DNA from 2 places in the Hydrogenophaga sp. BPS33 genome. Region 2 is predicted to be linked to the other one. Evidence: predicted binding sites of a transcription regulator. Region 2 holds the regulator's gene; the other holds the start of a gene.
What was found. The regulator HrcA, encoded in region 2, represses chaperone genes, less so after heat shock. The targets are predictions, from matches to a motif close to TTAGCACTCNNNNNNNNNGAGTGCTAA.
Positions count from the first base shown of each region.

Region 1: the regulator HrcA is predicted to act here: its motif matches at 4,293-4,319, upstream of F9K07_RS25585 (co-chaperone GroES).

Region 1 is NZ_CP044549.1:5,525,677-5,533,307, reverse strand. It holds gene F9K07_RS25605 (hypothetical protein) at 1-105, shown strand, start outside; gene F9K07_RS25600 (MurR/RpiR family transcriptional regulator) at 118-966, opposite strand; gene tal (transaldolase) at 1,043-1,984, shown strand; gene groL (chaperonin GroEL) at 2,173-3,822, opposite strand; gene F9K07_RS25585 (co-chaperone GroES) at 3,907-4,200, opposite strand; gene F9K07_RS25580 (sensor domain-containing diguanylate cyclase) at 4,591-6,330, shown strand; gene F9K07_RS25575 (NADPH-dependent FMN reductase) at 6,404-6,955, shown strand; gene F9K07_RS25570 (SDR family oxidoreductase) at 6,961-7,631, opposite strand, start outside.
Region 2 is NZ_CP044549.1:4,360,517-4,368,147, reverse strand. It holds gene rapZ (RNase adapter RapZ) at 1-280, opposite strand, end outside; gene recN (DNA repair protein RecN) at 292-1,935, opposite strand; gene F9K07_RS20300 (NAD kinase) at 1,991-2,908, opposite strand; gene hrcA (heat-inducible transcriptional repressor HrcA) at 3,004-4,023, shown strand; tRNA gene F9K07_RS20290 (tRNA-Ile) at 4,031-4,107, opposite strand; gene F9K07_RS20285 (DUF6691 family protein) at 4,153-4,407, opposite strand; gene F9K07_RS20280 (hypothetical protein) at 4,434-4,805, opposite strand; gene pgi (glucose-6-phosphate isomerase) at 4,997-6,568, opposite strand; gene eda (bifunctional 4-hydroxy-2-oxoglutarate aldolase/2-dehydro-3-deoxy-phosphogluconate aldolase) at 6,602-7,243, opposite strand; gene edd (phosphogluconate dehydratase) at 7,257-7,631, opposite strand, start outside.

The DNA.
Region 1 (7,631 bases), 1.2 Mb from region 2:
CCGTCCATCAGCCGCTACGTGAAGACCGAGTTCCAGGATTGGCGCAATGGGCGTTTGTGGACCGACAACTTGACCGAGTTGAAGTCGTTCAAGCCCGCACCCTGAGGTATGCCGCCGCTACGCGTACCGCTTGCTCTTCAGGTTGTTCTTCATTTCCTTGAGCAAGGGCTGCAGCTTCGTGCCGCCGATGCGCAGCGCGACACAGGTGGCGACGATGTCGATCACCATCAGGTGCATCAGGCGCGAGGTCATCGGGCTGTAGCGGTCGTAGCCTTCGGGGTGGTCGGCCGAGAGGTGGATGTGCCCGGTCTGCGCCAGCGGTGAACCGCTGGTGGTGATCACGATGACAGTGGCACCGTGTTTGCGTGCGATGTCGGCCGCGTCCATCAGGTCGCGGGTGCGGCCCGAGTTGGAGATGATCACCACGCAGTCGCCGGGTCCGAGCAGCGAGGCGCTCATGACCTGCATGTGACCGTCGCTGTAGGCAATGGCGTTGATGCCCAGGCGGAAGAACTTGTGCTGCGCGTCCTGCGCCACGATGCCCGAATTGCCCGCGCCGTAGAACTCGATGCGTCCTCGGTTCTTGTAGGTGGCGACCAGCGCATCCACTGCCTTCTCGACCGCGTGGCTCGACGCGTCGTTGCGGTACTTCAGGAACGCGGCCACGGTGTTGTCGATCACCTTGACCAGCACGTCGCCCGTCTTGTCGTCCACGTCCACGCTGCGGTGGATGAAGGGAACACCCTCGCTCACGGTGCCTGCGAGCTTGAGCTTGAAGTCCGACAGGCCGTCGTAACCCATGCTGCGGCAGAAGCGCACCACCGTCGGTTTGCTCACGTGGGCGCGCTCGGCCAGTTCGGTCACGGGCAGGCTGGCAAAAGTGCGCGGATCCAGCAGCACGAGCTTGCCCACGCGTTGCTCGGCGGGCGCCAGCGAAGGCAGGGAGGCTTTGATCCGGTCGAGCATGGTGTGGTGGTCCCTGGTTACATACAGGCTTCGGAGGAACGAAATTTTATTACGTCCCCTGGCCGATAATCCGCCTATGAACCAACTCGACGCTCTCAAACTGCATACCACGGTCGTGGCCGACACGGGTGACTTCAACCAGATCGCGGCCTACGCCCCGCAAGACGCCACGACGAATCCCTCGCTGATCCTCAAGGCCGTGCAAAAGCCCGAATACGCGCATCTGTTGAAAGACGCGGTGGCCCAGCACGCAGCGCAAGGCCTGGACGAGGTGATGAACCGGCTGTTGGTGAGTTTCGGCTGTGAAATTCTCAAACTCATCCCGGGCCGCGTCTCCACCGAGGTAGACGCCCGATTGAGCTTCGACACCGAGGCCACCGTGACGCGTGCGCGCCGCATCGTCGAGCTGTACCAAGGGCAGGGCGTGCACGTGGACCGCGTTCTGATCAAGATCGCCTCCACCTGGGAGGGCATTCAGGCCGCGGCCAAACTGGAGCGCGAAGGCATCCATACCAACCTCACGCTGCTGTTCTCGTTTGCGCAGGCGGTGGCTTGCGGCCAGGCCAAGGTGCAGCTGATCTCGCCCTTTGTGGGTCGCATCTATGACTGGTACAAGAAGAGCGCAGGTGCCACATGGGACGAGACCGCCATGGCCGGCGCCAACGACCCGGGCGTGCGCTCGGTGCGCAGCATCTACGAGTTCTACAAGAAGCACGGCATCGCCACCGAGGTGATGGGTGCGAGCTTTCGCAACGTGGGCCAGATCACCGCGCTGGCGGGTTGCGATCTGCTGACCATCAGCCCGGATTTGCTGGCCCAGTTGGCGGCCAGCGAAGCGCCGCTGGTGCGAGCGCTCGACCCGGCAGCCGCAAAGGCACTGGACATCCCGTTCGTCACGCACGACGAAGCCAGCTTCCGCTTCGCGCTCAACGAAGATGCGATGGCCACCGAGAAGTTGGCCGAGGGCATTCGCGCCTTTGTGGCCGACACCATCAAACTCGAAGCGCTGATGAAATAGGCGCACAACGCCCAAAAACAAAAACCCCGCGAGCGATCGCGGGGTTTTTGTTTTTGGGCTTTCGTAGGAGCGAAGAAATGCTTCTACGACGCAGCATGAGGGTGCAGGGCAAGGCGCAGCCGCGCAGACAGTGGCATCGCCACGGCAAGCGGCTGCAACGCCGCCCTGCGCCCTCAGGCAAGGAGAGCTTACATGCCCATGCCGCCCATGCCGCCCATATCTCCCATGCCGCCGCCCATGCCGCCAGCAGGCGCTTCATCCTTCGGGGACTCGGCCACCATGGCTTCCGTGGTCAGCATCAGGCTGGACACCGAAGCGGCGTTTTGCAGCGCGGTGCGGGTCACCTTCGTCGGATCCAGGATACCCATTTCGATCATGTCGCCGTAGGTGTCGTTGGCGGCGTTGAAGCCGTAGTTGCCCTTGCCAGCCAGGATCGCGTTGACCACCACCGACGGTTCGCCACCGGCGTTGGCCACGATCTCGCGCAGAGGCGCTTCGATGGCCTTGAGCACCAGCTTGATACCGGCGTCCTGGTCGGCGTTGTCACCCTTGATGGTGCCAGCGGCCTGACGGGCGCGCAGCAGGGCCACGCCACCACCGGCCACGATGCCTTCTTCCACCGCAGCGCGCGTGGCGTGCAGGGCGTCTTCCACGCGGGCCTTCTTTTCCTTCATTTCGACTTCGGTGGCAGCGCCGACCTTGATCACGGCCACGCCGCCGGCCAGCTTGGCCACGCGCTCTTGCAGCTTCTCGCGGTCGTAGTCGCTGGTGGCTTCTTCGATCTGCACGCGCACTTGCTTCACGCGGGCTTCGATGTCAGCAGCGGCGCCAGCGCCGTCGATGATGGTGGTATTTTCCTTGCCGATTTCCACGCGCTTGGCTTGGCCCAGGTCGGCCAGGGTCACCTTTTCGAGCGTCAGGCCCACTTCTTCAGCGATGACCTTGCCGCCGGTCAGGATGGCGATGTCTTCCAGCATGGCCTTGCGGCGGTCGCCGAAGCCAGGTGCCTTCACAGCCACGACCTTCAGGATGCCGCGGATGGTGTTGACCACCAGCGTCGCCAGGGCTTCGCCTTCGACGTCTTCGGCAATGATCAGCAGCGGGCGGCCGGCCTTGGCGACTTGCTCCAGCGTGGGCAGCAGGTCACGGATGTTGGAAACCTTCTTGTCGTACAGCAGCACGAAGGGGTTGTCCAGCAGCGCCGATTGCTTCTCGGGGTTGTTGATGAAGTAGGGTGACAGGTAGCCGCGGTCGAACTGCATGCCCTCGACCACGTCGAGTTCGTTTTGCAGCGACTTGCCGTCTTCCACGGTGATCACGCCTTCCTTGCCGACCTTGTCCATCGCGTTGGCGATGATTTCGCCGATGGAGGCGTCGCTGTTGGCGGAGATGGAACCGACTTGAGCAATTTCCTTGCTGGTGGTGGTGGCCTTGGAGGCCTTCTTCAGCTCGGCGATCAGGGCTTCCACAGCCTTGTCGATACCGCGCTTCAGATCCATCGGGTTCATGCCGGCGGCCACGTACTTCATGCCTTCGCGCACGATGGCTTGTGCCAGCACGGTCGCGGTGGTGGTGCCGTCACCGGCGTTGTCGGAGGTCTTGGAAGCAACTTCCTTGACCATCTGCGCGCCCATGTTCTGCAGCTTGTCCTTGAGTTCGATTTCCTTGGCCACGGACACACCGTCCTTGGTCACGGTGGGGGCGCCGAACGAGCGCTCGAGCACCACGTTGCGACCCTTGGGGCCCAGGGTGACCTTGACCGCGTTGGCCAGGATGTTCACGCCTTCGACCATGCGTGCGCGGGCTTCGCCGCCGAAAACTACGTCTTTTGCTGCCATGTTTGTTGCTCCGGAAAAAAAAGATTAATCAGTTGGGGACAGAGCGGTCATGCGCTTTGCGCGTTGACCGGTCTGTCCCGCAAATCACTTGGACTCAACCACCGCGAACAGGTCGTCTTCCTTCATGACCAGCAGCTCATCGCCAGCGACCTTGACGGTCTGGCCGCTGTACTTGCCGAACAGCACGCGGTCACCGACCTTGACGTTCATGGCGGACAGTTCGCCCTTGTCGTTTTTCTTGCCGGGGCCAACCGCCAGGACTTCGCCCTGGTCGGGTTTTTCGGCAGCGGCGTCGGGGATGACGATGCCGGAGGCGGTCTTGGTTTCGCTGTCAATGCGCTTGACGATCACGCGATCGGCGAGAGGACGAAGGTTCATTGCATCTCCTGGATATGAAACGGATGGGGTTGTTCAGCACGGTGGGTGTCCCTGAGCAGGGCGCATACCGCTGATCGACTTGGAATCGTGTGTTAGCACTCGACCCCAGCGAGTGCTAATCATAAGGGTGGCTTAGGCCGTTTTCAAGCCAAAGGTCCTTTTATTTCTCCGGCTTCCGAGGTGACGGCCGATTTCATGCGCTTGCGCCTGCGCGATGCTGCGCGCGAGAAGGCCAGCCCACGGCGACGCGCGCAGGCCTGAACCGCGTCGATGTCGCCTTTTAGAATACCGCCCCAGGGTACTTGGCTGTACCCCGTGTCGGCGACCGCGAGGTCCGCGTCCTAAGCCCGGCGAGCGGGCACTTCCTTCACCCCAACCCTGTCACTGGATATGGTTCGACTGCTTCGTTGGAAAACCGGTTGGGTCGGCCTGTTGTTGTGCGGGTGGTTGGCCTGCGCAACTGGCCAAGTCTTCGCGGCCTCTGCGAGCGAGACCGACGTCACCCTGCAAGCCCAGGTGTGGGTGGATGTGAGCGGCAAGGCGCGGATCGATGAGGTTGTGGCCCGCGCCGCCGATTCGTTCACACCGCTGGAGCGTTACCGCAGTTTCGATCTGGGCCCAGGTGCGCTCTGGATGCGTCTGGAGTTGCCCGCGTTGGACCGCGCCCAGCGCTGGTTTCTGATGCTCAGTGCCGCGGCGTTCACCGACGTCGCCACCCTGTACACCCTTGGGGCCGATGGCGCCTGGACGGCGCAGCGCGCGGGTGATCACCTGCCCGTGGCGCAGTGGAGCCACCCCGATCAGACCCCTTTGTTCTCCCTCGATGCACAGGCTTTGGGGCCGGTCTGGCTGCGGCTGGAGAATGCGCCTGCGCCCTTGAGTCCGCGTCTGGTGTTGCTGACCGAGCAGCGCCTGCAGGAGGTCCGCTCCTGGACCTTCCTCATGGTCGGCGGTTACCTGGGATTCGGTCTGCTGGTGTTGTTCCTGGGCTGGGTGCACGTGCGGCTCTACGGCGATCGGGCCTTTGTCGCCTACTGTTGCTACGTGGCCTGCATGCTCGGCTTCCAGGCCGCGTTCACCGGCGTGGGCGGGTTGTTCTTCTGGCGCGACTGGGCCTGGTGGAACGATGCCGCGCCAGCGGTGTTCATGCTTTGGTTGACCGCCTCGGGCATCTGGTTCGTGCGCGAAGCCTGTGCGATCGCGCGCTACGACCGGGTGGTGGACCGCTTCGCACTGGGCTGGGCGGTGTTCGGCCTGCTGTACCCGATCGTGTATCTGTGTTGGCTGGGCACGCCGGCTTACATCGTGCTCAGCCTCTACGGCCTGTTCTCGGTGCTGCTCAGTTTCGCGCTGTGCGTGTGGGCCTGGCGCCGTGGTGAAACCTATGCGGGCTGGCTGGCCCTGGGCTTTCTGCCTGTGCACCTGGCCTACCCATTCCCGGCGTTGCGCAGCGCTGGGGTGTTGCCCGATGGCTGGGCCACGCAATATGCGCTGGTGATCGGCTCGGCGATCGAGATCCCGCTGCTGCTCTACATCCTGCACCGGCGTGCCAAGGACTTTAACGAGAACCGCACCCGACTGCGTGCCATAGAAAGCACGGACCCCTTGACCGGCCTGGCGCTGACGCCGGTGCTCATCCTGCGCCTGCGCCACGCCCTGAGGCGCTCGCGTCGCTATGGACACCGATGTGGCCTGGTCCTGGTGGAGTTGGCCAACCACCGAGAGATCGTCGAGCGGGAAGGGCGCGAAACGGGCGACCGCGCGCTGGTGGTGGCGGCGTCGCGCCTGTCGAAGGTGCTGCGCGACGTGGACACGGTCTGCCGCATCGCCGACACCCGTTTCGCCGTGCTCGTCGAGGGGCCGGAAGACATCCGCATGGTGGCCCAGCACATCGTGGCCAAGGGCCTGGAGCGCTCGCCTTCGCTGCCCGGCGATATCGACTTGCGATTCCGCCTCGTGTCATCGGTGCTGCCCATGGCGAGCGAAGAGGCGGTTGGCGATGCACAACTGCTGCAGCACTTGCACCGCGCGCTGGACCAGCTGGTGGCGGACCCTCGCAAGGTGGTCCAGCATCTGTCGCCAGGTGTTCCGCTCGAGGATCCTGACTCCACGGTACCCACACTGACTTGAGTGTTGTCGCAAACCGGTAGCCTGTTGCGCTCACCCTTTGTGCTTTGCCCTTGTTATTTAGAGAGGATTTGACATGAGTGGATTCCAGATCGGCGTGGTCGTCGGCAGCCTGCGGCGCGACTCTTTCAACCGCAAGCTGGCGCATGCGATCACCCAGCTCGGCCCCAAGGACTTCACGTTCAAGCTGCTGGAGATCGGCGATCTGCCGCTGTACAACCAGGACGACGATGCGAACCAGGCGGCTTCCGTGCAGCGGCTCAAGTCGGAAATCGCGGCGTCGCAAGGCCTGCTGTTCGTGACGCCGGAGTACAACCGATCGATGCCCGGCGTGCTGAAGAACGCCATCGACCACGCCTCGCGCCCTTACGGCAAGAACGCCTGGGCCGGCAAGCCGGCAGGGGTGATCGGCGTGTCCGTCGGTGCCATCGGGACCGCGCTGGCGCAGCAGCATTTGCGCAATGTGCTGGCCTATCTGGACGTGCCCACCCTGGGCCAACCCGAGGCTTTCATTCAGGCCAAGGACGGGCTGTTCGACAAGGACGGCGGCATTGGCGCGGACAGCCGCGAGTTTCTACAGAAATGGGTCGGCGCGTACGCCGACTGGGTGCGCAAGCACGCGGGTTGAACTCGCTAGAAATGAGCCAGGTAGCCGCCGTCGACCGCCAATACATGGCCGGTCACGTAGCTGGCCGCGGGCGAAGCGAGGAACACCGCCGCACCGCCGATTTCATCGGCATGGCCCCAACGGCCCAGCGAGCTGCGCTGCTGTAGCCAGGTGTTGGTGCCCGGGTCTTCCACCATGGTGGCATTGGCCTCCGTGGCGAAGAAGCCGGGCGCAATGGCGTTGACGTTGATGCCGTGTGGACCGAGTTCGGCGGCGAGCGCGCGCGTCAGGGCCGCCAGTGCGCCCTTGCTCGTGGTGTAGGCCGCGTCGCCGGCGCGCGCGATCGGCCCGGCAATGGATGTGATGTTGATGATGCGGCCGAAGCCTTGTGCGCGCATGGGGCGCGCGGCTTCACGGCACAGGTGCCAGGCCGAGACCAGGTTCGCTTCCAGCACTTTACGCAAGGCTTGGGCGGGCAAGGTGTCGAACGGTTCGCGTCGGCGTTGGCCCACGTTGTTGATCAGGATGTCGAGCCGACCTTGCGTGGCAAGGATCTGATCGACGGCCGCAGTGGCGGCATGTTCGTCGGCAACGTCGAACGGCAACGCGTGTGCCGCGCCACCGGCCGTTGCGCCAGCGGTATCGGCCTGCCTCACCGCGTCGACCAAGCCCTCGACACTGCGCCCGTTGAGCCAGA
Region 2 (7,631 bases):
TTGTGAGCTGCACGGTGCCTCTGGTGTGCGCCTTGAGCTTTTCCAGACGGCGAGGCAGGCCTGGCAGTGACGCCGCGCTGCGCACGTCCATGGCGATCGCAATCTTGGGCGTGCCATTGGTGCGCTGCAGATCGACGAAAGATTCCAGCAACTCGGGCGGCAGGTTGTCGACGCAGTAGAAGCCGACGTCCTCGAGGGCCGTCAGCGCGACCGACTTGCCCGAGCCGGACATGCCGGTGATCAGGACGAGTTGCGTGGAGTAGGGCGTGGTCGTGTTCATGCGCGAATCGCTCAGGCCGCCAGCATTTCGCGGGCATGGGCCAGCGAAATCTCGGACTGCTCGCCGCCACCGAGCATGCGCGCGAGTTCGCGCACGCGCGCGTCTTCGGCAATCGGCGACACCGTGCTCTGCGTCTGCCGGCCATTGGCCTGCTTGCTGACCAGCAGATGGTGGTCGGCACAGGCGGCCACCTGGGGCAGGTGGGTCACGGCCAGCACCTGGCGGTCCCGTCCGAGCTGGCGCAGCAGTTGGCCCACCGTGTGGGCGACGGCGCCACCGATGCCCGAGTCGACCTCGTCGAAGATCAGCGTGGGGGCCTGGCCCAGGCGGCTGGTGACGACCGAAATGGCCAGTGCGATGCGCGAGAGCTCTCCGCCCGAAGCGACTTTGCCCACCGGCTTGGGTGTGGCGCCGGCGTGCCCCGCCACGCGGAACTCCACCTGCTCCGCGCCGTGGGCCTGCGGTTCTTCCAGTGCCACCAGCGCGACTTCGAACACGCCGCCTTGCATGCCCAGTGTCTGCATGGTGGCGGTGACGGCCTTGGAGAGTTTCGGGGCGGCCTTCTGGCGTTCCTTCGTGATCACCACCAGCGCGGCGGTGAAGGCTTTGCGGTCGGCGCGTTCGGCTTTTTGCAAGCTGTCCAGATCCAGGGCCTGGTCCACTTGGGCGAGTTCGGCCTTCCATTGCGCGTGCACCTCGGCCAGTTCTTCGGGGGCGCGGCGGTAGCGCCGCGCCAGCGACATCCACAGAGAGAGCCGCTGGTCCAGCGCTTCGAGGCTGGCGGGGTCCTGTTCGGTGTGGCGGGCGTACTGGTGCAGGGCGTGCACGGTGTCCTGTACCTGTGCCAGCGCGGCGTCGAGCGCCTCGATGGTGCTGGCAAACTGCGGCTCGATGTGCGCCTGCGCCTGCAAGGCACTGAGCGCGCGGTGGATCAGCGCGGCCGCATTCGCTTCGTCATCGTCCAGCGCGTTGGCCGCGGTCTGCGCGGCATCGAGCAAGGCTTGTGCGTGCGCCAGGCGGCCGTGCTGCGCATTGAGCTCTGCCCACTCCCCGGCCTGGGGCGCCAGTTTGTCGAGCTCGGCGATCTGCCAGGACAGACGCTCGCTTTCCTGCTGCAGCGTGTTCTGCTTTTCGGTGGCGGCATCGAGCGCCTTGCGCCGCTGCCGCCATTGCGCCCAGGCCTTGGCGGCGGGCTCGGTGTCGATGCCGGCGTAGGCGTCGAGCAGGTCGCGCACCGCGTCGGCGCGCGTGAGGCTCTGCCAGGCGTGTTGCCCGTGGATGTCGACCAGGCCATCGGCCAGGGTCTTGAGCTGGGCGATGGTGGCCGCGCTGCCGTTGATCCAGGCGCGGCTGCGCCCGTCGGTGTCGACCGTGCGGCGCAGCAGCAGGCTGTCGTCGGCCGAGAAGCCCTGTTCTTCCAGCCACGGCATGAGCGAGGCGGGTACGTCGAATTCGGCTGCGATGTCGCAGCGGGCCGTGCCTTCGCGCACCACGCCGCTGTCGGCGCGCGCGCCCAGCGCGAGTTGCAGGGCGTCGATCAGGATGGATTTGCCGGCGCCCGTCTCACCGGTCAACACACCGAAACCGGGGTCGAGTTCGAGGTCCAGCGACTCGACGATGACGAAGTCGCGCAGAACGATGCGTCGGAGGCTCATGGCAATGGGCGGTGCGGCAGGTGATGAAGGAGGCGGCCGTATTGTGCCCGGCCTTTCACCCGCCCTCGTTCCAGTGGAGCTTCTTGCGCAAGGTGTCGAAGTAACTCCAGCCCACGGGATGCAACAGGCGCAGCGCGTGCTCGGAGCGGCGCACCACGATGCGGTCGCCGTGCAGCAGGCTGGTGAGCGACTGCATGTCGAAATTGGCGCTCGCGTCGCGGCCGGAAACAATTTCCAGAGCGATCTCGCTGTGGGAAGGAATCACGACGGGACGGTTGGACAGCGTGTGCGGCGCGATCGGCACCATCACGAAACCGTCGATGCCGGGGTGCAGCAACGGGCCGCCAGCCGAGAGTGCATAGGCGGTGGAGCCGGTGGGCGACGCGATGATCAGGCCATCGGCGCGCTGGTTGGCCACGAAATGGCCGTCGACCTCCACCCGCAGCTCGATCATGCTGGCCACGCCGCCGCGGTTGACCACCACGTCGTTGAGCGCGGTGGCCTCGAAGACGCAGTGCCCGTCGCGCCAGACCGTGCCCGCCATCAGCGTGCGGGCGTCTTCGGTGAATTCACCGCGCAGCATGGGGCGCAGCGTTTCGCGGTAACAGTCGAAGGGAATGTCGGTGATGAAGCCCAGGCGCCCCTGGTTGATGCCCACCAGCGGCACGCCATAGCGCGCCAACTGACGGCCGATGCCCAGCATCGTGCCGTCGCCGCCGACCACCAGCGCCAGATCGCAGGTCTTGCCGATCGCGGGCACCGCCAGCGCGGGGTATTGGCTCAGGCCGGTGTTGGCGGCGGTTTCCTGTTCCAGCGACACGTCGCAACCTTCGTCGTGCAGGAAGTGCGCGATCTCGTCGACCGCGTTGCGGGAACCGGGTGCGTGGTACTTGCCCACGATGACGACATGCGCAAAACGCAGTGGCCGGATCGAACGGGAGGGTGCGGACCTGGCGTCCGTGGTCAGGGTCATGCGGCGCATTACAGCACAGCTTCTTTGTGGCGGAATGGCGCAAAACCCGCGTCGGCTGCGCTGCGCGCAGGCCCATCCCTCCTTAGAATGAAGCCATGTTGGATGACCGCGCCAAGTTGCTGCTGAAAGCGCTCGTCGAGCGATACATCGCCGACGGGCAGCCCGTGGGTTCGCGCACGCTGGCCAAGGCCGGTGGCATGGACCTGTCGCCGGCCACGATCCGCAACGTCATGAGCGACCTGGAGGAGCTCGGACTGATTGCCAGTCCGCACACCTCGGCCGGCCGCATTCCGACCGCGCGCGGCTATCGCCTGTTCGTCGACACCATGCTGACGGTGCGGCGTGAGAACCTCACCGGTGTGAACGAGATGGGCGGGCCGGTCATCGATGCGGGCCAGCCGCACCGGGTGATCAGCAACGCGGCGCAGATGTTGTCGAACCTCTCGCAGTTCGTGGGCGTGGTCACGGCGCCGCGGCGCGCCTCGGTGTTTCGCCATATCGAGTTCCTGAGCCTGTCCGAGCGGCGCGTGCTGGTCATCATCGTTTCGCCCGACGGCACGGTGCAGAACCGCATCATCCACACCCAGGTCAATTTCACCCAGCCGCAGTTGCTGGAGGCGGCCAACTTCCTCAATGCGCACTACCCCGGGCTCACCATGGAAGCGGTGCGCGAGCGTCTGAAAACCGAAGTGGACCGGTTGCGCGGCGAGATCGCCGATCTCATGAAGGCCGCGGTGGACATTGGCGCCGAGGGGGGCGAAGAGCAGGACGCGGTGGTGGTCTCGGGCGAGCGCAACCTGCTGTCGGTGAGCGAGTTCTCCAGCGACATGGGCAACCTGCGCCGCCTGTTCGACCTGTTCGAGCAGAAGACCCAGCTGATCCGCCTGCTCGACGTGTCGGCGCAGGCCGATGGGGTGCGCATCTACATCGGCGGCGAGAGCCAGGTCGTGCCGTACGAAGAACTCTCGGTGGTCACCGCGCCCTACGAGGTGGACGGCCAAGTGGTGGGCACGCTGGGGGTGATCGGCCCGCAGCGCATGTCGTACGAGCGCATGATCCAGATCGTCGACGTCACCTCCAAGCTGGTGGGGAATGCGTTGAGCCACCACAAGTAGGGGTGTCTGGTAGGCCGTGTTGGACTTGAACCAACGACCAAAGGATTATGAGTCCTCTGCTCTAACCAACTGAGCTAACGGCCCGAAGCGCGGAATTGTAGACGGCTTGCTTCTGCCTCCAGCACGGCCTCAAGTGCGCCGGTCGACTGCGCTGTGCACCAGCATGCCGACGACCATCGCGGCGACGAACACCAGTGTATTGGTTTCGCCCGCCGCCCCAGCCACCAGTGCCGGCCCCGGGCAGAAGCCCGCCAGGCCCCAGCCCACACGAAAGACCAGGCCGCCCACCACCAGCCTCCGGTCGATCTGCTGCGCCTTGGGCAGGTAAAGCATGCCCCCCGGCAGGTAGGTGGTGCGTTGAGTCTCCAGGGGAGGCTGGAGCATACGGCGGATGCCTGCGGGCGTTGGCCCTACTTGCGCTCGGCAATGCGCCTTGGCCCCCGATGTCCGAGTTGGAAGGCTTGCAACTGGGACTTGGCGATATGGCCGTCGAACAAGGGCGTGAGGTCGGTGACCGCTTGCAGGGCACTGTTCTCGTCGCGCTGCAGGCACAGCGCCTGGGCCAGATCGGCACGCAGGAACCACAGTGCTTCAATGCTCGGCGCGAAGCGGATGCGGTGTTCCAGTTGGGGGTTCAGCTCTGCGCCACGCACGCCCAGCACGCGCAACATCGACTTCTGGATCAGCAGCATCGCCTGCGGATCGGGCGCGCTGGCCGGCGTCTCCGCATTCGGCGAAATGATCGACGTCAAGGTGCTGAAAAAGGTTCTGACTCTTTGCATGCTTTGGGATGCCTTGCGGATCGTGCCGAATGTGCTGGGAGAGTCTTTTGAGATGCAGATTTATACCCTATGCGATAGCACTTGCGCTCGCGGAAAGCCGTGCGGCGTCAACAGGGCTTCGCTCCTGAAAATGCTGCAGTGCAAGGTATTTGGGCCTGAATTGGCGGTGCAGGCGTTCGTGCCGCCTGGTTTCACGCCGTTTTCGCCAGGGCCTTGGCCATGGTCTTGCCGAGTTCCACGCCCCATTGGTCGTAGGCGTTGATGCGCCAGATGGCCGCTTGCGTGAACACCTTGTGTTCGTACAGCGCGATCAACGCGCCCAGGCGCGCGGGGTCCAGCCGATCCAGCCACAGGATGTGGCTGGGAATGTTGCCCTCGAAACTGCGGTGTGGTGCCAGGGTCCGGGCTTCGGCGGCGCTCAGGCCTTCCTTTTGCAACATCGCCTGCGTGTCGGCCTGCGAACGGCCTCGGGCCATGGCTTCGGCCTGGGCGCGCAAGTTGAGGTTCACCACCTCGTGGTGCGTGGCGGCCATGGGCAAGGGGGTGTCTTCGTTCTCCACCCCGATGAAATCCACCGGCACCGTGTGCATGCCTTGGTGGATGAGCTGGAAATAGGCGTGTTGCCCGTCGATGCCCAGGCCGCCCCAGACGATCGGTCCGGTCGCCACGGCGGCGGGGGTGCCGTCGGTGTGGGTGCGCTTGCCGTTGGACTCCATGTCCATCTGTTGCACGAACGGCGTGAAGCGCGCCAGGCGCGAGGCATACGGCACGATGAGGTGCGTCGGCAATCTGAGGAAGTTGCGGTTCCAGATGCCGTGCAGCGCCATCTGCACGGGCAGGTTCTGCGCCAGCGGTGTGTGGCAGAAGTGCTCGTCCATCGCGCGCGCGCCCGCCAGGAACAGGCGGAAATGCTCGGCACCGATGGCGATGGCCAGCGGCAGGCCCAGCGCCGACCAGACCGAGTAGCGCCCGCCCACCCAGTCCCAGAAGAGGAACGTGCGCTCGCTGGGGTAGCCGAGCCGGGCCGCCTGCTGGGGAGAGGCGGTGATGGCCACCAGGTGCTGCGCCAGCGCATCGGCCGGGCAGCCGTTGTCGGTCAGCCAGCGTTGCGCGCTGGCGGCGTTGGTGAGCGTTTCCTGCGTGGTGAAAGTCTTGCTGGAGACGATCAGCAAGGTGCGTTTGGCGTCCAGCGTGCGCAGCACACTCCACAGCGCCCAGGCATCGGGGTTGGAGACGTAGTGCACGCGAACGCCGGGGTGGGCCAGATGGGCCAGGGCGTCGGCCGCCATGCGCGGGCCGAGGTCGGAGCCGCCGATGCCGATGTTCACCACGTCGGTGATGGCGTCGCCCGCATGGCCGCGCACCGTGCCCGCGCGCAAGGCTTCGGCGAAGTCGCAGATGCGGGCGAGTTCGCGTTGCACCTCGGCCTGTACCGCTGGACCCCAGGGGCCCGTGTGCATGGGGTCGGCGCGCAGTGCCACATGCAGCACGGGCCGGTCTTCGGTGAGGTTGATGTGTTCGCCCTTGAACATGGCGTCGCGCTGCGGGGCGACAGCGGCCTGTTCGGCCAGGTCCAGCAAGGCCTGCTGGATGGCGGGCGAGACGCGCTGGCGGCTGGCGTCGAGCTCGATGCCGGCGGCCGTGAGGGTCATGTGACTGGAACGGCCAGCGTCGGCGGCCAGCATGTCGCGCAGGTGGGTTTGGGGTGCTGCGGCCAGCGCCTGCAGTTGGGCCCAGGCGGGCAAGGAAGTCGGTGGGGTCATGTCTTGGGGTGTTCGGTCCGGGTTGGCCAGAGGTTAGACGCCAGCGGCCAGCGTGCTGGCCTCGCGCGCGAGGCGGGCCACGCGCTTCCAGTCACCATCTTGCAGCGCATCGGCCGGGGTGAGCCAGGAGCCGCCGGCCATGGCCACGTTGGGTTCGGCGAGCAGGTCGCGCAGGTTGAGCATGCTCACGCCGCCGGTGGGGCAGAAGCGCACGTCGGGCAAGGGCGCGCCCAAGGCTTTCAGCATGCTGATGCCGCCAGCCTGTGCGGAGGGGAAGAGCTTCATCAGGGTGAAGCCATGGTCGCGGGCGCGCATCACTTCGCTGGCCGTCATCACGCCCGGGATGAAGGGCAGCCGCGCCGCGCGCACGGCATCCACCAGGGCGTCGGTGCAGCCCGGCGAGAGCGCGAAGGTCGCGCCCGCATCGACCACCTGCGCTACCTCGGCGGCGCGGGTGACGGTGCCCGCGCCCAGGTGCATCTGCGGCACGGCGCGCGCGACCGCTTCGATGGCGCGCAGCGCCACGCCCGAGCGCAAGGTGATTTCCATCGCGTCGATGCCGCCTTCGAGCAGCGCATGCGCCAGGGGAATGGCCTGGGCCTCGTCGCTCAGGACGATGACCGGCAGGACACGGGTCTTGAAGCGGGGAGGGGTGAAGCAGGAGGTGGTGGTCATGAAAGGTCCATCGTCAAAGCGTTCCCAGCAACGGCGATGCGCCCAGCTCCGCCGCGCTGGCCTGTTGGCGGAACAGGCCGAACAACTCGCGCCCGCAGCCGTGCGCGTTGGCGCTGAGGTCGGGGTGGCGCAGTTTGCGCCGCGCCAGCGTGCGCGCATCCACTTCCAGTTCGAGCACGCCGCGTTCGCAATCGAGCGTGATCCAGTCACCGTCGCGCACGCGCGCGATCGGGCCGTCGGACAAGGCTTCGGGTGTGAGATGGATGGCGGCCGGCACCTTGCCCGAAGCGCCGGACATGCGCCCGTCGGTGACCAGGGCCACCTTGAAGCCCTTGTCCTGCAGCACGGCCAGCGGAGGGGTGAGCTTGTGCAACTCGGGCATGCCGTT